Regions from separate parts of the Streptomyces sp. NPDC021100 genome, predicted to be linked through region 3. Evidence: riboswitches for the same ligand, from Rfam matches in the RefSeq annotation. Region 3 holds a riboswitch; each other region holds the start of a gene.
The links. Region 3 has a riboswitch for cyclic di-AMP ahead of ACH4PU_RS28935 (M23 family metallopeptidase). Riboswitches for the same ligand answer to the same signal wherever they lie in the genome.

Region 1: another riboswitch for cyclic di-AMP. It lies ahead of ACH4PU_RS17340 (transglycosylase family protein); the one in region 3 lies ahead of ACH4PU_RS28935 (M23 family metallopeptidase).
Region 2: another riboswitch for cyclic di-AMP. It lies ahead of ACH4PU_RS05640 (C40 family peptidase); the one in region 3 lies ahead of ACH4PU_RS28935 (M23 family metallopeptidase).

The regions. Positions count from the first base shown of each region.
Region 1 is NZ_JBIRQH010000008.1:100,829-107,077, forward strand. It holds gene ACH4PU_RS17330 (septum formation initiator family protein) at 1-189, opposite strand, end outside; gene eno (phosphopyruvate hydratase) at 327-1,610, opposite strand; gene ACH4PU_RS17340 (transglycosylase family protein) at 2,362-3,102, opposite strand; cyclic di-AMP (ydaO/yuaA leader) riboswitch at 3,107-3,286, opposite strand; gene ACH4PU_RS17345 (transglycosylase family protein) at 3,547-4,698, opposite strand; gene ACH4PU_RS17350 (cytochrome P450) at 4,850-6,148, opposite strand.
Region 2 is NZ_JBIRQH010000002.1:439,989-446,237, reverse strand. It holds gene ACH4PU_RS05655 (NAD-dependent epimerase/dehydratase family protein) at 1-311, shown strand, start outside; gene ACH4PU_RS05650 (spherulation-specific family 4 protein) at 308-976, shown strand; gene ACH4PU_RS05645 (endo alpha-1,4 polygalactosaminidase) at 946-2,028, shown strand; cyclic di-AMP (ydaO/yuaA leader) riboswitch at 2,209-2,360, shown strand; gene ACH4PU_RS05640 (C40 family peptidase) at 2,367-2,840, shown strand; gene ACH4PU_RS05635 (GNAT family N-acetyltransferase) at 2,995-3,510, shown strand; gene ACH4PU_RS05630 (YchJ family protein) at 3,492-3,896, opposite strand; gene ACH4PU_RS05625 (hypothetical protein) at 4,222-4,797, shown strand; gene ACH4PU_RS05620 (pentapeptide repeat-containing protein) at 4,849-5,508, shown strand; gene ACH4PU_RS05615 (hypothetical protein) at 5,604-6,249, shown strand, end outside.
Region 3 is NZ_JBIRQH010000020.1:64,699-70,947, forward strand. It holds gene ACH4PU_RS28930 (GntR family transcriptional regulator) at 1-635, opposite strand, end outside; gene ACH4PU_RS28935 (M23 family metallopeptidase) at 960-1,766, opposite strand; cyclic di-AMP (ydaO/yuaA leader) riboswitch at 1,780-1,936, opposite strand; gene ACH4PU_RS28940 (M16 family metallopeptidase) at 2,161-3,528, opposite strand; gene ACH4PU_RS28945 (M16 family metallopeptidase) at 3,573-4,958, opposite strand; gene ACH4PU_RS28950 (DNA topoisomerase (ATP-hydrolyzing) subunit A) at 5,221-6,249, shown strand, end outside.

The DNA.
Region 1 (6,249 bases), on a different contig from region 3:
CCACTGGCGCATGGGGTAGGCCAGGGCGACGATCAGCGAGCAGACGACGAGCGCCAGCAGCGCCGCGCGGCCGGTGAGCCGGCTGCGCCGCGGCGGACGGGTGCGCCGGCCCCGGGCGTCCGGCCCCTGGACCAGGACCGAGCCGATCGCCTTGAGCCTGGTCGCGGTGGAGAACCGTTCCGCCGCCACATCGCCTCCCCGCTGCCGGCTTCACCGAAGCCGGAACGCATGCCAAAACCGTCCCCGGCCACGGTACGGGACCGTGGCCGGGGACGGGGTGAGGCGTGAGGCTTTGTCAGCCTCGCACGCGCACTGCCAGGTGCGGCTCAGCCCTGGCGGAAGCGCGGGAACGCGCTGCGGCCGGCGTACACCGCGGCGTCGTCGAGGATCTCCTCGATGCGCAGCAGCTGGTTGTACTTGGCGACGCGCTCGGAGCGGGCCGGGGCACCGGTCTTGATCTGGCCGCAGTTGGTGGCGACGGCCAGGTCGGCGATGGTGACGTCCTCGGTCTCGCCGGAGCGGTGGGACATCATGCACTTGAAGCCGCTGCGCTGGGCCAGCTCGACGGCGTCCAGGGTCTCGGTCAGCGAACCGATCTGGTTGACCTTGACCAGCAGGGCGTTGGCGGCGCCCTCCTCGATGCCGCGGGCGAGGCGCTCGGGGTTGGTGACGAACAGGTCGTCACCGACGAGCTGGACCGCGTCACCGAGGCGCTCGGTGATGGTCTGCCAGCCGTCCCAGTCGTCCTCGAACAGCGGGTCCTCGATGGAGACCAGCGGGTACGCCTCGACCAGCTCGGCGTAGTAGTCGGTCATCTCGGCGGCGGTACGGCTCTTGCCCTCGAAGGTGTAGACGCCGTCCTTGTAGAACTCGGACGCGGCGACGTCGAGCGCGAGCGCGATGTCCTGGCCGGGGGTGTAGCCGGCCTGCTTGATGGCCTCGAGGATGAGGTCGAGGGCCTCGCGGTTGGAGCCGAGGTTCGGGGCGAAGCCGCCCTCGTCGCCCAGGCCGGTGGACAGGCCCTTGGCCTTCAGCACGGCCTTGAGGGTGTGGTAGACCTCGGTGCCCCAGCGCAGCGCCTCGGAGAAGGACTCGGCGCCGATCGGCGCGATCATGAACTCCTGGATGTCCACGTTGGAGTCGGCGTGCGAGCCGCCGTTCAGGATGTTCATCATCGGAACGGGCAGCAGGTGCGCGTTCGGGCCGCCGAGGTAGCGGAAGAGGGGGAGGTCCGACGCCTCGGAGGCGGCGTGCGCGACGGCCAGGGAGACGCCCAGGATGGCGTTGGCGCCCAGGGAGCCCTTGTTGTCGGTGGCGTCCAGGTCGAACATGGCCTGGTCGATCAGGCGCTGCTCGGTGGCGTCGTAGCCGACGAGCTCCGGGCCGATCTGCTCGATGACGGCCAGCACGGCCTTCTCGACGCCCTTGCCCAGGTAGCGGTTCTTGTCCCCGTCGCGGAGCTCGATGGCCTCGAAGGCACCGGTCGAGGCACCGGACGGCACGGCGGCGCGGCCGGTGGAGCCGTCGTCGAGGCCGACCTCGACCTCGACCGTGGGGTTGCCTCGCGAGTCGAGGATCTCGCGAGCTACGACGACGTCGATGGACGGCACGAGGGTCTCCTTCGTGTGTGTCTGGGTACTCCAGCGTTCTGCAGCACGAGCCTAACGGGCGCCGGAGGGTCCACCCGCCCCCGGAGCGCCACCCCGCCGGAAAAATGGCACAAACGCCGAGATCAAGGGCGAATGGGCGAGCTGTTCGCTCAAGGGGGAACCGGTGCGGGAACCCGGTGCGGAACCGATTCGGGAACCGGACGGCGGGCGGGACCGGGCGGGGCGGGGGAGGCGCATCCGTACGTGGCCGGGTGGGGCCGGGTGGGGCGGCCGGCGCGCGGGGCGGCCGCCGGGCGCGCGGAAACGGCGCGCGCTCGGGAGCGGTTCACGGCCCGGGAGGGTGCGCGTCCGACAGTGCCCCCGCGCCTCGGAACGGTACGCGCCCGGGGCGTTTCGCGCCTCGGAACGGTATGCCTCCGGGAACAGTCGCGCCCCGGAACGGCCCGCGCCCGAGCACGCCTTCGCGCCCCGGAACGCGGTCCGCGCCCCGGCCTGACGCGCACCGGACCCGACGCGCGCCCGGGCACGGCGAAGCCCCGCTCCGATGCGGCTCGGGGGGGGATCGATCGCATCAGAGCGGGGCGGTTCCGCTGCGGCCCGGGAAGGGGGCCCGGGCCGGTGGTCGGGTGCCGCACCGGGAACGCCGGCGGTACGGGCGGCGGTACGCGCCGCCCGGCCGCGGGGCCCCGGTCAGGGCCTCGGCCGGGGGCCCGGCCGCGTACGGCACACGCCCCCGGAAGACCCCTCAGCCTCAGCTGAGGTGCAGCTTCTGGCCGGGGAAGATGAGGTCGGCGCTCTCCACGACGTCCTTGTTGCGGTCGTAGAGCTTCTCCCAGCCGCCCTTGACCTTCTTGGCCTCGGCGATCTTGGCGAGGGTGTCGCCTTCCTTGACCTGGTACTCCCCGTCGCCCATCTTGACGGTCTTCGGCGCGGCGTGCTTCGGCGCGGCCGGCTTGGCGGCCGGCGCGGCCGGGGCCTCGTCGGCCTCCCGCTGCGGAGCGGCGTGCTTCGGCGCCGCCTTGCGCTCGCTGCGGTCGGCGTGGCTCTGGCCCGTCGCACGCTGGCCGGAGGCCGACTTGGAGACGACCTTGCCGGAGCCGGAGGTGTCGACGTCCGGGGAACCGCCACCGCGGGTCAGGCCGCCCTCGCCGGCGCAGCCCCAGGCGCCGGGGCCCTGGGCGGCGAGCAGCTTCTCGGCGACCAGGATCTGCTGGCCCTTGCTGGCGAGGTCGGCGCGCGGAGCGTACTGGGTACCGCCCATGGCCGCCCACGAGGACTGCGAGAACTGCAGGCCGCCGTAGTAGCCGTTGCCGGTGTTGATCGACCAGTTGCCGCCGGACTCGCACTGGGCCACGCGGTCCCAGGTCTGCACGGAGGCGGCGTGGGCGGACGTGGCCATCATCAGCGGGGCGGCGACTGCGGCGCCGGTGACACCCGCGAGCGTGGCGATGCGGACGGCCTTGTTCGGACGACGGTGCTTGCCCTTGGACATGACTCGGTTTCCTCACCGGCGCCTACGAGGTGAGCTGTCGGGTTCGGGCGTGAGTTGCCCGGCCCGGTGGCTTGCGCTCACCAGGCTTCACCCCAAGCCGTTCCGGTACGTCGGTCGTTGACCGATGAACCGTTCCGGCGACCTACCGTGGTTCCCCCGCTCCTGCCTACGGCGCTTGCGCGACGACTCCCCCGGCCGCCGGCAGGATTCGGCGTGACGACCGTGGTGCTCGCGATGGCGAGCGATGACGACGGTAAGCACAGACGGCCGACGGGTTCAAACCCTCCTTTTCAGCCACCGTCTGCTCCACCCACCCCGGGGAACCCACTGTTTCCGCAGGTGAAGGTGGTTTCACGGGTTTCTGACGAGCCGTCTCCGCGCGGATGTCAACGAGACCCATGTCTCACTTTCATCCGGAACGGACATTCGACGCGAACTTCCCCGCTACTTCTTCAGTTCGAGCTGCTGACCGGGGTGAATAAGGTCCGGATCGCCCCCGACGACCTTTTTGTTGTCCTGGTACACGCGGTGCCAGCCGCCCTCGACCCGGTGCTGCTCCGCGATCTCTGACAGGTTGTCACCGGGGCGCACGGTGTAGTCGTGCACGGCGGACGCGTCCGCGCGCCCGCGCTCGGCGCCGCGCGAGGCGCGTTCCCCGCCGGAACCGGACGGCTCCGCGCGGTGCTTGCCGGTGCCGGCGTCGTCCGCGCCGGCGCTCGTGCGCTCATCCGTCGTGCCGGAGGCGGACGTTCCGGAGTCAGCGCCGCCGTCCCGGCCGGTCTTCTGCCCGTCGGCCGCGGTGTCCGTGGCGTCACCGGCCGGCTTGCGGTGCTTGCCGCCGGCGGACGAGCCGGTGGACGTGTCGCGGTCGTCACCGGACGGCTTCTCCGGCCGGCCCGGCTTACCGGAGGCATCGGTGGTACCGGAGTTGCCGGTGGTGCCGTGCTCGCCGGCCTTCCCGCCCTTGTCGCCGGTCGTCGGCCGCTCGGAGGAGGCGTCCTTCCCGGCGGAGGTGTCCGACGTCTTCCCGGAGGCCTTGTCGGACGACTTCCCGTCGGCCTTCTTGTCGGTCGTGCCCTCGGTCTTGCCGTCGGCCTTGTCGGACGACGTGTCCCGCGACCGGTCGGAGTCGGTCTTCCCGGACGTCCCGGAAGCCGGCGCGTGCGACGACCCCTCGACCGCGTCGTGCGGCATGCCCGGGTTGACCTCCGGCGCACGGCCGTCCTTGGCCAGGTCGGACTTCACCGCGCAGGCGGGCCAGGCGTACGGGCCGCGGGCTTCGAGGATCCGCTGGGCGACGGCGATCTGCTGGGCGCGGCTGGCCTGGTCGGGGCGCGGCGCGAACTCCGTTCCGCCGTACTGCTTCCACATGTCGGGGGTGAGCTGCAGTCCGCCGTAGAACCCGTTGCCCGTGTCCGCGCTCCACAGGCCGCCGCTCTCGCACTGGGCGACGCGGTCCCAGGTGGGGGCGTCCGCGGCGTCGGCGGTGGTGGCACCGAGCAGGGGCATGGCGATCCCGGCGCCCGTCACGCCCGCGGCGACGACCACGGCGGGCAGTTGACGGGGACGGCGATGTCGGCCTTTCCCGGAGAGCATGCGATCACCTCTCATATTGCTGCCGACCGGCTGCTGACCGCCGCCGATCGTGTGGCTGCTGAATATGACGGCAGAAGATAGCCACGGCCCTCAGGCGCCACAACCCACCGCGATCAGCGCCGTGCAATGGTCAAGCCGAGTTGACGTATAGTCATGTGCCCGTCTGCCCGGGCTCCGGAGAGAAGGCCACGGGCAGGGTCCGCAGGCCCCGCATGATGAGCCCGCCGCGCCATCTGAGATCGGCCGGATCAGCGGAAAGCCGCAGGTCGGGGAGGCGTCGCAGCAACGTCGCGAGCGCCGTCCGGCCCTCCAGCCGCGCCAGCGGCGCCCCGAGGCAGTAATGGATTCCGTGCCCGTACCCGAGGTGCTGATTGTCACTGCGGGCGAGGTCGAGGGTGTCGGGCTCGGCGAACCGTTCCGGATCCCGGTCGGCCGCCGCGAGGACGACGAGCACGGGGTCGCCCTCCGCGATGCGCTGTCCGCCGATCGTCAGGTCCCGGGTGGCGAACCGCCAGGTGGCCAGTTCCACCGGACCGTCGTACCGGAGCAGCTCCTCCACCCCGGTCTCCAGCAGGCTCTCGTCCCCGGCGGCCAGCGCGCGCTGCAGGCGCTCGCGCTCCCCGGGGTTGCGCAGGAGCGCGTACGTGCCGTTGCCGATGAGGTTGACGGTGGTCTCGAAGCCGGCGAAGAGCAGGATGAAGGCCATGGCGGCGGCCTCGTTCTCGGTGAGGTGCTCGCCGTGGTCGCTCGCCCTGATCAACCCGGAGATCAGGTCGTCGCCCAGGTCCTCGCGCTTGCGGTGGATCAGCTCCGCGAGGTACGTCCGCATCCGCTTCACGGAACGGGCCACTCCGCCGCGCGGCCCGCCGCCGTGCCGGATCATCATCCCGGCCCAGTCCCGGAAGTCGTCCTGGTCCTCCGGCGGGACGCCGAGCATGTCGCAGATGGCGTAGATGGGGAGCGGGAACGCGAACTCGTGGATGAGGTCCGCCTCCCCGCGCTCCGCGAACCCGTCGATGAGCCGGTCGGTGAGCTCCTGCACGCGGGGCGCGAACTCGGCGACGCGCCGGGGCGTGAACGCCTTGGAGACCAGACGGCGGAGGCGGGTGTGGTCCGGGGGGTCGATGTTGAGCAGGTGCGTCATGAGGTTGGCGCTCCGCTCGCCCGGAATGCCCACCTTGCCCTTGCCGTGCGCAGCCTCGGAGTGGTGCACGGGGTTCTTCGACAGCCGCTGGTCGGCCAGCGCCTGCCGCGCGTCGGCGTACCGGGTCACCAGCCACGCCTCCACCCCGCTCGGCAGGGCAGTCCGGTGCACGGGGGCGTGCTCACGGAGCCAGGCGTACGCCGGGTAGGGGTCGCTCGCGAACTCCCAGGTGAAGAGGGGAGGCGTGGGGCCCTCGGGGAGGGCGGGCGGGGCGGCAGCGGTGTGGTCGTCGGTTTTGTCGTGCACGGTCCGACGCTACTAGGGGGCGCGGGGCGGGGCGCGGCCCCGCCCGCCCGCTTCCGTGGTGACCGCCCGGCGACGGTCGTCCAGGGGCGGCCGTCCAATGG
Region 2 (6,249 bases), on a different contig from region 3:
GGGACGTGGCCCGGGCGGTCGTGCTCGCCGTCACCGCCCCCGAGCCGGTCACCGGCGTGCTCAACATCGGCAGCGGGACGGCGCACACGGCCCGGGAGGTCGCCGAGGGGCTGGCGCGGGCCGCCGGCTTCCGGGGGCGCGTCGACGAGACCGGCGACGGCTCGCCGCGCTCGGCGGCGCTGCCCTGGCAGCAGGCCGACGTCACGGCCGCCGAACGGGCGCTCGGCTGGCGGCCGGAGTACGCGTTCGACACCACCCTCGCCGACCTGTGGGCCGACGCCCGGCTCCGGCCGGCGCGGGCGCCACGGTGACGGCGCCGCCCGGGGACCGGCGGCTGCTCGTACCGCTGTACGTCCACCCGGCGGTGGACCCCGGCGCGTGGGCGGCCCTGCTGCGGGCCGCCCCCGCGCTGCGCGGCGTGGTGCTCAACGCCGCCGACGGCCCGGGGCGCCGGCCCGACCCGGCCTTCCGCACCGCCGCCGGCCGGCTCCGGGACGCGGGGGTCCCGGTGCTGGGGTACGTGGACACCGGCTACGGGCGCCGGCCGCCGCGCGCGGTACTGGCGGACGTCCGCAGGCACCGCGGCTGGTACGGCGTCGACGGGGTATTCCTCGACCAGGTGCCCACGGCCCCCGAGTTCCTCGCCCGTTACCGCCGACTCGCCGCGTGCGCGCGGGCGTTGGGGGGACGTACGGTCGTGTTCAACCACGGGACGCACCCGGACCCCGGGTACGCGCGGATCGCCGATCTGCTCGTGACCTTCGAGGGCGACTGGGAGGCGTACCGGACGGCCGGGGTCCCGGACTGGACCAAGGGCCATCTCCCCTCGCTCTTCTGCCACTTGGTCTACGGTGTGCCCCAGGAGCGGGCCGGTCATGTGTCCCGCACGGCCGGACTGCGCGGCGCGGGAGTGCACTGCGCGGTGCCGGGAACAGGAGAGAACCCATGGCAGACCGCACCACCGACGAGCGCCTGAAATCCGCACGTCTGACATCCACCCGTCTGGGAGCCGCACGCCCGGAACCGGGCGGCCCCCGGCGCCGCGGGGCCCGCCGGGCCCTGGGCGCCGGGGCGTTGACGGCCGCGGCCCTGCTCGTCGCCGCCGGCTGCTCGGGGTCGGGCTCGGAGGACGAGGACCAGGCCGACGGGCCCGAGCGGGACGGCAGGCCCAGCGCGTCGGCGCAACCCCGGCCCGGCCACCGGGACACGGCGCCCGGGAAACCCCGGCGCGGCACGAGCCCGGCGCCGTCCCGGGACACCCCGTCCGCCGGCCCGTCCACACCGGAATCCGCCGCCCCGTCGTCGGGGAAGCCCGCCGACCGGGCGGCGCGCTGGCAGCCGCGCCCCGGCACCCGCTGGCAGTGGCAGCTCGACGGGAAGGTCGACACCTCGGTGGACGTCCCCGTCTACGACATCGACGGCTTCGAGAACGACGCGGCGACCGTGGAACGGCTGCACGCCGACGGCCGCAAGGTCGTCTGCTACGTCAACGTGGGCGCGTACGAGGACTGGCGGCCCGACGCGAAGAAGTTCCCGGAGGCGGTGCTCGGCGCGGACAACGACGGCTGGAAGGGCGAGAAGTGGCTGGACATCCGGCGGCTCGACGTCCTCGAACCGATCATGGCGGAACGTTTCGACATGTGCCGGAAGAAGGGCTTCGACGCCGTCGAACCGGACCTGACCGAGGGGTTCCGGAACGAGACGGGCTTCCCCCTCACCGCCGCCCACCAATTGGCGTTCAACCGCCTGATCGCACGGCTCGCCCATGACCGCGGAATGTCCGTCGGTCTCAAGAACGACCTCGACCAGATCCCGGACCTCGTCGGCGACTTCGACTTCGCCGTGAACGAACAGTGCGCCGAGTTCCGCGAATGCGACAAACTGTCGCCCTTCGTGAAGCGCGGCAAGGCGGTGTTCCACGTCGAATACAAGCTGGATCCGGGGGAGTTCTGCGGTCGGACCAAGGATCTGGGGCTCAGTTCCATGCAGAAGAAACTCGGTCTCAATTCCTGGCGTCGTCCCTGCTGAGAAGGGGTCAAGCCGCCGGAATGAAACCTTCCGGCCGGCGTGAAGAACCTCACAGACGGCCGTTTCGGCACCGGATTTCGCCGGTGGATGGTGCAGGATCATGCACCGAACAACCAAGAACCCGTCACAGAGGCGGGCCACCCGGGCGGACGCCGAGTCCTGCCGCCGCTCCGGGTGCGGACCGGATACACGCGGATCGGCAGGAGCGGGAGACCCAGGCACGACGGACCACGATGGCGGTGGTCCTAGGGGTGAAGCCACATGGTGGCCGGGCAACTTTGTCAGCCCGAACCCGACAGGTCATCTTTCGCAGGCGGATGACGAAGGGCTTACTCGGCATGTCTGCGCTGCCTCGCATACCCGCGCTCATCTCCCGGGCCGGAACCGCATCGGCCCTCACCGCCGCCACTGTCGCGGCGTCCGTCCTGCTCCCCGGCATGGCCGGGGACGCCCAGGCGGCCACCCCGGGCTCCCAGGCCGTCAAGGTCGCGGCGTCCAAGAGCGGCTCCCCGTACCAGTGGGGCGCCACCGGCCCCAACCGCTTCGACTGCTCGGGCCTGACGCTCTACTCGTTCAAGAAGGCCGGCAAGAAGCTCCCCCGCGTCGCCGCCGACCAGTACAACGCCACGCGGCACATCTCGCGCGGCTCCCGCTCCGTCGGCGACCTGGTGTTCTTCCACTCCGGCAGCAACGTCTACCACGTGGGCATCTACGCGGGTGGAAACAAGATCTGGCACGCTCCCGGCACCGGCAAGAAGGTCCGCCTGGAGAAGATCTGGTCCAACAGCGTCTGGTACGGCCGCGTGCGCTGACGTCTGACACCTGATGTCTCATTCGGGCCGGCGCCTCATCGGCGGCGCCGGCCCGTCTCCTTCAGGTGAGAGCCGCCCGGAGGGACGACGTCCCGGTGCGGGGACGGCGAAAAACCGATGCGGGCCCGTGTCGGCGGGTGATAGCCGTCGGGCCATGGACGACCTTGTGACAGCCCGGCTCATCCTGCACCGCCTCACCGTCGCCGAGGCGGAGAACATCGCCGCCGAGGACCCGGAGCTGCTGCCGCACTGGGTACCCGGGTATCCGGAGGACGACGACGTGAAGGCCGCGCGGCGGTTCCTGACGGCGGAACGGGAGGGGCCCGGGCGGCATCCGGGAGCCTACGAGATACGGCGCCGGGAGGACGGGCGCGTGGTCGGCGGGCTGGACTTCCACGGGCCCGCCGACGAGGACGGGGCCGTGACCGTCGGCTACGGGCTGCTGCCCGCCGAGCGCGGGAAGGGGTACGCCTCCGAAGCGCTCCGCGCCGCCCTGGCGTCGGCGCGGACGCGGGGCGTCCGGCGGGTGAAGGGCGACGCCGACCACGACAACGTCCCGTCCCACCGCGTCATGACGGCGGCGGGGATGCGGCTCGCGGGGGAAGACGAGCGGGTGAGGTTCTACGAGACCGACTGGGAGCCGGAGCGTCTTCAGGCGGCGTCCACGTAGACCCAGGCGCCGTTCTCCCGGACGAAGCGGCTCAGCTCGTGCTGCGCGTCCTCCTGTCCCCGCACCACGCAGTGGGCGCGGAACTCCACCGTGCCCTCCTGGTGGAACGCGGTGCCCGCCGAGGTCGCCAGGATCTCCAGGCCCGTCCAGCGGACCTTCGGGTCGAGGTCGAGGGACGGCGGGCGGGTGGCGGAGTGCCAGGTGCGGAGGAGGTACGCGGCGTCGCCCACGACGAAGGCGCTGTAGCGGGAGCGCATGAGGCGTTCGGCGGTGGGGGCTTGCTTCGCGCCTTCGTGGAAGGCGCCGCAGCAGTCGCCGTAGGCGGCGGGGAGGCCGCAGGGGCAGGGGGTGGTGGGGGTGATGGTGTTTCGGGGCACGTGATGCATTGTGCCCCGGCGGGGAGGGTGCCCCGGTCCCGCCCCTTCCCGTTTCTTGCGGGGGCCAGCCCCCGCGCCCGCGGAGCCGCGACAAGGGGGTCCGGGGCGCAGCCCTGGAGGAAACGGGAAGGGGCGGGACCGGGGCACCCTCCCGGCCGAACGCCCCGCCGGCCCCGGCAAGAATGGCCGACCGCGTCAAGAGAGCAGGTCAGAGCGGGTGCGGGCCGCAGCGGAAGCGCCCCGCCCCGTCCCGGCGAGCGGTTGCGGGGCCCCGCGCCGCGGCACACCGTGGGCCTCGTCCCCATGAGGGACGTTCCTGGAGGGAGTTGCCCGCATGCGCATCAGCAGAACGACCACCATCGCCCTAGCGGCCTGCTGCTCGCTGGTCCTGGCCGTCGCCGGGCCGGCCCTCGCGGCGGACCCGGCGCCGGAGCGCCCGGCGGCGGAGACGGTGGATACGGCGGAGAGGGCGGAAACGGTGCCCGCCTCGGACACCGCCGACCGGCTGACCACGGTCGGAAGCCTGGGCGACGTCCTCTCGCTGGGCGCCCGGATCGGCAAGGAGCTCCAGGCGGCCAAGCCGGACCTCGCCAAGCTGCGGGAGATGCAGCGGCAGCTCACGGAGCAGGCCGCGCGGCTGCGCGCCTCCGTCAAGGCGCATGTCCCACAGCCCCAGCCGGGTCAGCCGGGAACCGCCCAGCGGGACCTCGCCGCGGACATCCAGAAAGTGGTGGACCAGCTCATCAAGGATGTCAACCAGGCCCTGGTGGACCTGGCCGCGGCCAACGTCCTCGGCCTCGCCGCCGACGTGACCAAGATCCTCGGCGACCTCCAGCAGCTCCTCGGCGTCCTGCTGTCGGCACTCGGCGCACCCGCCGCCGCCCCCGCCACCGCGGCCCCCGCGTCCTAGACGGCCGGCGAGCACGCGGGCGGGCCGGCCGTACCGCGTAGGCTGCGGCGCATGCGCATCCCCGCCTCCCGAGAACTGACCGAACTGCCCTACGCCCACCGCCTGGAGCCGTTCACGGGCCCGATGGAACGGGGCGGCAGTTACGAGAGCGTCCACTTCGACGGCTCCGTCTTCGAGGAGGCGCAGGGCGGCAGCTCCCTCTTCAGCGAGGCGGCGTTCTCCTCGGCGGTCTTCGAGCGCGGCGGCTTCCGGCGCTCCCGGTTCGACGACGTGTGGCTGCACGCCGTCCGCGTGGTCGGCACCAACCTGGCGGACACCACCTGGCTGGACGCCGAGTTCACCGCCGGCGTCCTGGCCGGCACCGAGATGCACGGCGCCGAGCTGCGCCGCGTCGTCTTCCACCAGTGCAAGCTCGACTCGGTCAACCTGCGCGCGGCCACCCTGCGCGAAGTGGTGTTCGTCGACTGCCTGCTGCGGGACGTGGACTTCGGCGGGGCGACGCTGACCGACGTCCGCTTCCCCGGCTCCACCCTGGACCGCGCCCGCTTCGAACGGGCCCGACTGGCCCAGGTGGACCTGCGCGACGCCGTCGCCCTGGGCATCACCGCCGGGCTGGGCGACCTGGGCGGCGCGACGATCAGCACGCCGCAGCTCTTCGATCTGGCCCCGGCCCTGGCCCGGCACATCGGACTCACCGTGAAAGACGACTGATTCGGCCACCCCCCAACACACCCGGAGAAGGCGACGAACCCGGGCAACCCGCCCTCCGGCGGACCCCGCACACCGGCCTGCGCTACCGTCGCCCGGTGCGCAGACGACCGCTCGCCGCCGCCCTGCTCGCCGCCGCCGTTCTGCTGACGGCCTGCGAGTCGGGCTCCGACTCCGGGCCCGACGACCGTGGGAACCCCCGTTCCCCACGGTCCGCCGGTCCGCGCGAGGAGACCCGCCGCGACGGCGCCGAGCTCCTCCACCGCCCCGGCGGCCGGGCCAGCGCCCAGAACCCCGCCTTCTCGCCGGACGGCTCGTCCCTCCTCTTCACGGTCTTCCACGACGGCTACAACGCCGGCGCCGCCGCCCTGCGCACCCTCCCCCTCGGCGGCGCCCGGCGGCAGGCGGCCCCCCGGACGCTGCTGGACGAGTCCGACCGCGCCGCCGTCAACCTGCCGGGTACGAGCTGGAACCCGTCCGCCGGCGTCACCTTCGCCTCCGACCGCGCGGGCCGCGACGAGGTGTGGGTGCTGCGCCCCGGCGGCCGCCCCGAGCGGGTGACGGAACACGACGGCGACACCGGCTACCTGGAACCCAGCTTCTCCCCGGACGGCCGCTGGATCGCCTTTCAGGAGAGCAAGGAGAGCCAGAAGAGCACCGAGCGCGAGGACGGCTCCGGCGGCGACGGCTCCCTCTGGAAGGTCCGGCGCGACGGCACCGGACGCACCCGGCTCGTCGACGGAC
Region 3 (6,249 bases):
CCGGGGGCCCGTCCGGCCCGTCCGGCGGCGATGTCCCGGGCACGCCCCGCGTCCCTCCTGACCACCGCGTCGACCAGCGCGGCGTGCGTCTCCCAGGTCTCCACGGGCCGGGCGGGCGGCTCGGGCGCGTACATCCAGGCGATCTTGCGCCGCACCTGGGTGAGCAGCGCGCCCAGGCTGGGGCTGCCGGACGCCTGGGCGAGCGTCTCGTCGAACCAGTCGCCCAGCGGGCACAGCTCGCCCGGCTGCCCGGCGCGGGCGCGCTCCCGGCCCAGCCGGACCAGTCCGCGCAGCACCTTCAGGTGCGCCTCGGTCCGCCGCTGCGCGGCCCGGGCGGCCCCCAGCGGCTCCAGCAGCGCCCGCACCTCCAGCAGGTCGGCCGCCTCCTGCTCGGTCGGCTCGGCGACGCAGGCGCCCGCGTGCCGGCGCGTGGTCACGAAGCCCTCGGAGGCCAGGGTGCGGAGCGCCTCCCGGACCGGGACGCGCGAGACGCCGTACCGGCGGGCGAGCAGTTCCTCGATGAGCCGGCTGCCGGGCGGGAAGGCGCCGGAGACGATGTCGTCGCGGATGGCCGTGCACACCGCCTGCGCGGAAACGCGGCGGCTCTCGGGAACCGCTTCGGTCCCGCCGTTCACAAACGTCCCCGCATTGGACGGACCTCCGGATCGACCCCGACGCGGCCTCGCGTAAAAGCGACGGTCCGCGGGCGAGGGACGCTTCTTCAGGATTCGCTCGACTCTATGGCAATCCCGCGCGGATTCCGATGGCCGCCGGAAGACCATGGAAATGATTTGGCCAAGCGGAGCGCACGGAGCCGAGTGGAGCGCACGGAGCCGAGTGAAGAGAGCGGGGCCGAGTGGAGAGAGCGGGAAAGCTTCGCCGCCTCCGGACGGCCGAAAGCCCCGCCGCGGACGCGTGGTCCGGGCGGGGCTCGGCGGAAGAAAAGGGGACGGCCGCGGTCAGATGGCGACGCCGTGGGCGCGCAGGTACGCGACCGGGTCGATGTCCGAGCCGTAGGTGGGCGCCGTGCGGGCCTCGAAGTGCAGGTGCGGGCCGGTGACGTTGCCGGTGGAGCCGGAGAGGCCGATCTGCTGGCCGGGGGTGACGGTCTGGCCCACGCTGACGCCGATCGACGAGAGGTGGCCGTACTGGGTGTACGTGCCGTCGTTGTGCTTGATGACGATGTTGTTGCCGTAGGCGCCGCCGTTGCCGGCCTCGACGACGGTGCCGGCACCCACGGCGTGAACGCTGGTGCCCTCCTCGGCGTGGAAGTCGACGCCGGTGTGGCTGCCGGAGGACCACAGGCCGCTGGAGGCGTGGTACTGGGTGGAGACGAAGGAACCGTCGATCGGCATCACGAAGGTGTTGAGGCGCTTGCGCTCCTCCTCGCGGGCCGCGCGCGCCTTCTCGGCACGCTCGGCCTCGGCCTTGCGCTTGGCCTCGTCGGCGCGCTTCTTGACCAGGGCGGCCTGCGCCTTGGCGGCGTCCTCGGCCTTCTGGGTGGCGGCGTCCTGCTCGGCGACGCCGCGCTGCATCTGGGCCTGCTCGTCCACGCTGTCGGCCACGTGGTCGGAGATGACGACGGCCTGGGTGAGGCCGGTGTCCTGCACGCGGGGCGCCTCCTCCGGAGAGGCGGCGAAGGCCGGAGCGGCGACACCGGCGACGACGCCCGCGGCGCTCAGGGTGGCTATGCCGGCGACGTTGGCGCCGACTCGCACGGCACGGCTCGGACGACGGTGCTTCCCGGTGGCACGGGTGAACGCCATGGTTGCGGCTGTTCCTTTCCTTCCCTCTCGCCTACCGGGTTAGCTGACGGGTTCGGAGCAGGAAGGTCTCCTACGGTTCCCTCCGGAGAGGGACCCGATTCACCCCAGGGAACATGTGGTTCCCCGGCTCCCCTGGCTCGCGCCGTACGGGGACTCGGCGATGGCTGCCCGGGGCCGCGGTTGCGGCTCCGATCCGACGGGCTGCCGCCATGAAGCTAATCGTCGTCAGATTCGAACGGCAAACGGAACCCCGTTTTAGTGACGCACGCCACAGAAGGATGGTGCAACCGCTCCTATAAATCGGGCATAACGGAGGCGCGTGGCCCCCGAAGGGCCCACGCGCCTCTCCGCCCCCGCGCGTGCGCCGGGGCGCATGCGGAGGCTTGAGCTTCCGTCAGGCGGAAACGACCGTCACCTCGCCGATGCCAAGCGCCCGGACGGGCTCGGCGATCTCCGCGGCGTCCCCGACCAGCACGGTGACCAGGCGGTCGGCCGGGAAGGCGTTCACGACGGCCGCGGTGGCCTCCACCGTCCCGGTCTGCGCGAGGCGTTCGTACATCCGGGCCTGGAAGTCGTCCGGGAGGTACTGCTCGACCTGGTCGGCCAGCGTGCCCGCGACGGCCGCCGCCGTCTCGTACTTGAGCGGCGCGACACCCACCAGGTTCTGCACGGCGACGTCGCGCTCGGCGTCCGTCAGCCCCTCGGCGGCGAGGGTGCGCAGCACCGTCCACAGGTCCGCCAGCGCCGGACCGGTGTTGGGGGTGTCCACGGAGCCGCTGATGGCGAGCATCGCGATGCCGGTGCCGTCGGGGGCGGAGCGCAGCACCTGGCCGAACGAGCGGACGCCGTAGGTGTAGCCCTTTTCCTCGCGCAGCACGCGGTCCAGACGGGAGGTCAGCGTGCCGCCGAGGCAGTACGTGCCGAGCACCTGGGCGGGCCAGACGCTGTCGTGCCGGTCGGCGCCGACGCGGCCGATGAGCAGCTGCGTCTGGACGGCGCCCGGGCGGTCCACGATGACGACGCGGCCGGTGTCGTCGGCGGAGACGGGCGGGACGGGCCGGGGCTCGGCCGGGGAGCCCGTCCAGGCGCCGAGAGTGTCGGCCAGGGCCTGGTCCAGGTCGACGCCGGTCAGGTCGCCCACGATCACCGCAGTGGCGGTGGCCGGGCGGACGTGCGCCTCGTAGAAGGCCCGTACGGAGGCGGCGTCGATGCGCTCGACGGTCTCCTCCGTGCCCTGCCGGGGCCGGGACATCCGCGAGTCGGCCGGGAAGAGCTCGGCGGAGAGCGCCATGGCGGCCCGGCGGGCCGGGTTGGCGAGCTCGTGCGGGATCTCGTCCAGGCGGTTGCGGACGAGGCGCTCGACCTCGTTGTCGGGGAAGGCCGGGGCGCGCAGGGCGTCGGCGAGCAGGCCCAGCGCCTTGACCAGCCGGGAGGCGGGGACCTCCAGGGAGAGCCGTACGCCGGGGTGGTCGGCGTGGGCGTCCAGGGTGGCGCCGCAGCGCTCCAGTTCGGCCGTGAAGTCCTCGGCGCTGAGCTTGTCCGTGCCCTCGGAGAAGGCGCGGGCCATGATCGTGGCCACGCCCTCCAGGCCGGCCGGCTCGGCCTCCAGCGGCGCGGCGAGGCTGACCTCGACGGCGACGACCTGCTGGCCGGGGCGGTGGCAGCGCAGCACGGTCAGGCCGTTGGGCAGCCGGTCGCGGCCGGGGGCCGGGAAGTTCCACGGGGTGGCCGTGCCCGGCAGGGGCTGCGGGTGGAACTGCATGGTGGGTCCGGCGGTGCCGGTGGCGCCCACGACTGCGGCTTCGCTCACTGGGCCGTCTCCTCTTCCTGTACGTCGGCTTCCTGCGCCATGGCGCCCTCGGTGGCGCCTGTCTCGTCGGCGCCCGCGGTCTGGGGCCCGGTCGGCTCGTAGACGAGCACCGCGCGGTTGTCGGGGCGCAGCCGCGCCTGGGCGACGGCCCGCACCTCCTCCGGCGTGACCTCCAGGACCCGCTGGACCGCGGTCAGGGCGAGCTGCGGGTCGCCGAAGAGGACGGCGAAGCGGCAGAGTTCGTCGGCGCGTCCGCTGACCGTGGCCAGCCGGTCCAGCCATTCGCGCTCCAGCTGGGCCTGGGCGCGCTCCATCTCCTGGGCGGTGGGCCCCTCCAGCGCGAAGCGGGCCAGCTCCTCGTCGACGGCCGTCTCGATGTCCGCGACCTCGGCGCCGGCGGACGCCTTGACGTCCAGCCAGCCCAGTGAGGGGGCGCCCGCGAGGCGCAGCATGCCGAAGCCCGCCGCGACCGCGGTGCGGTCGTGCCGGACGAGGCGGTTGTGCAGCCGCGAGGACTCACCGCCGCCGAGTACGGTCAGTGCCAGGTCGGCGGCGTCCGCCTCCCGGGTGCCGTCGTGCGGGAGCCGGTAGGCGGCCATCAGGGCACGCGAGGGCACCTCCTCGCGGACCACCTGGCGGAGCTGCTCGCCGACGACGTCGGGCAGGGCGCCGTCGCGCGGCGGCTGCTTGCGGTCGTGGGCGGGGATGGACCCGAAGTACTTCTCGATCCAGGCCAGCGTCCGCTCGGAATCGATGTCGCCGACCACGGCGAGGACGGCGTTGCCGGGCGCGTAGTACGTGCGGAAGAACTCCCGCGCGTCCTCCAGGGAGGTGGCGTCCAGGTCGGCCATCGAGCCGATGGGCGTGTGGTGGTAGGGGTGGCCCTCGGGGTAGACCATCGCCGTCAGCCGCTCGAACGCGGTGCCGTAGGGCACGTTGTCGTACCGCTGGCGGCGCTCGTTCTTGACGACGTCGCGCTGGTTCTCCATGGACTCGTCGTCGAGCGCGGTGAGCAGCGAGCCCATCCGGTCGGCTTCCAGCCACAGCGCCAGCTCCAGCTGGTGGGCGGGCATGGTCTCGAAGTAGTTGGTCCGCTCGAAGCTGGTGGTGCCGTTGAGCGAGCCGCCGGCGCCCTGCACCAGCTCGAAATGGCCGTTGCCCTTCACCTGCGCCGAGCCCTGGAACATCAGGTGCTCGAAGAGGTGGGCGAGGCCGGTGCGGCCCTTGACCTCGTGGCGCGAGCCGACGTCGTACCAGAGGCAGACTGCCGCGACCGGGGTCAGGTGGTCCTCCGAGAGCACCACTCGCAAGCCGTTGGCCAGGCGGTGCTCGGTCGCTGTCAGGCCGCCGGTGCCGGCCTGTTGCGCGGCCGTGTGACCCATGGGCATGTACGTCCCTTCGATCGCTCGATATCTCGCTGCATCCCGCGCCGCGGTTACCCGCCCGCGGCGCCCGCGACGACTCGCGTGATGAACACTGCTGTCACTGTATGCAAGCGCACCGACATCCGGCGAAGTTCCCGGGGCCTCCCCAACGACAACGCGGTGCTCGCGGACGGGTCGCGGTCGGCGTTGTCAGTGGGGAGGTCCACAATGGTCGGCGTCAGTCCGCCCCCGGCAATCGACCGAAGGAGCCGCAGCCGCGATGGCCCGCCGCAGCACGAAGACCCCGCCGCCGGAAGAGTTCGAGGAGCGCATCCTCGACATCGACGTCGTCGACGAGATGCAGGGCTCCTTCCTCGAGTACGCCTACTCCGTCATCTACTCCCGCGCCCTGCCCGACGCCCGCGACGGCCTGAAGCCGGTGCAGCGCCGCATCCTCTTCCAGATGAACGAGATGGGCCTCCGGCCGGAGCGCGGCTACGTGAAGTGCGCGCGCGTGGTCGGCGAGGTGATGGGCAAGCTGCACCCGCACGGTGACGCCTCCATCTACGACGCGCTGGTGCGCATGGCGCAGCCGTTCTCCATGCGCGTGCCGTTGGTCGACGGGCACGGCAACTTCGGCTCGCTGGGCAACGACGACCCGCCGGCCGCCATGCGGTACACCGAGGCCCGGATGGCGTCCGCGACCTCGCTGATGACGGAGTCGATCGACGAGGACACCGTCGACTTCGCGGCCAACTACGACGGCAGCGAGCAGGAGCCGGCCGCGCTGCCGGCCGCCTACCCGAACCTGCTGGTCAACGGCGCCACGGGCATCGCGGTCGGCATGGCGACGAACATGCCGCCGCACAACCTGGGCGAGGTGATCGCCGCCGCCCGGCACCTGATCCGGCATCCGAACGCCGACCTCGACACCCTGATGAGGTACGTCCCCGGCCCCGATCTGCCCACGGGCGGCCGGATCGTCGGGCTGAGCGGCATCCGGGACGCGTACGAGACGGGCCGCGGCACCTTCAAGATCCGCGCCACCGTCTCCGTCGAGAACGTGACGGCCCGCCGCAAGGGCCTGGTGGTGACCGAGCTGCCGTTCGCGGTCGGCCCGGAGAAGGTCATCTCCAAGATCAAGGATCTGGTCGGCGCGAAGAAGCTCCAGGGCATCGCCGATGTGAAGGACCTCACGGACCGGGCGCACGGCCTGCGGCTGGTCATCGAGATCAAGAACGGCTTCAACCCCGAGGCCGTGCTGGAGCAGCTCTACAAGCTGACCCCGATGGAGGAGTCCTTCGGCATC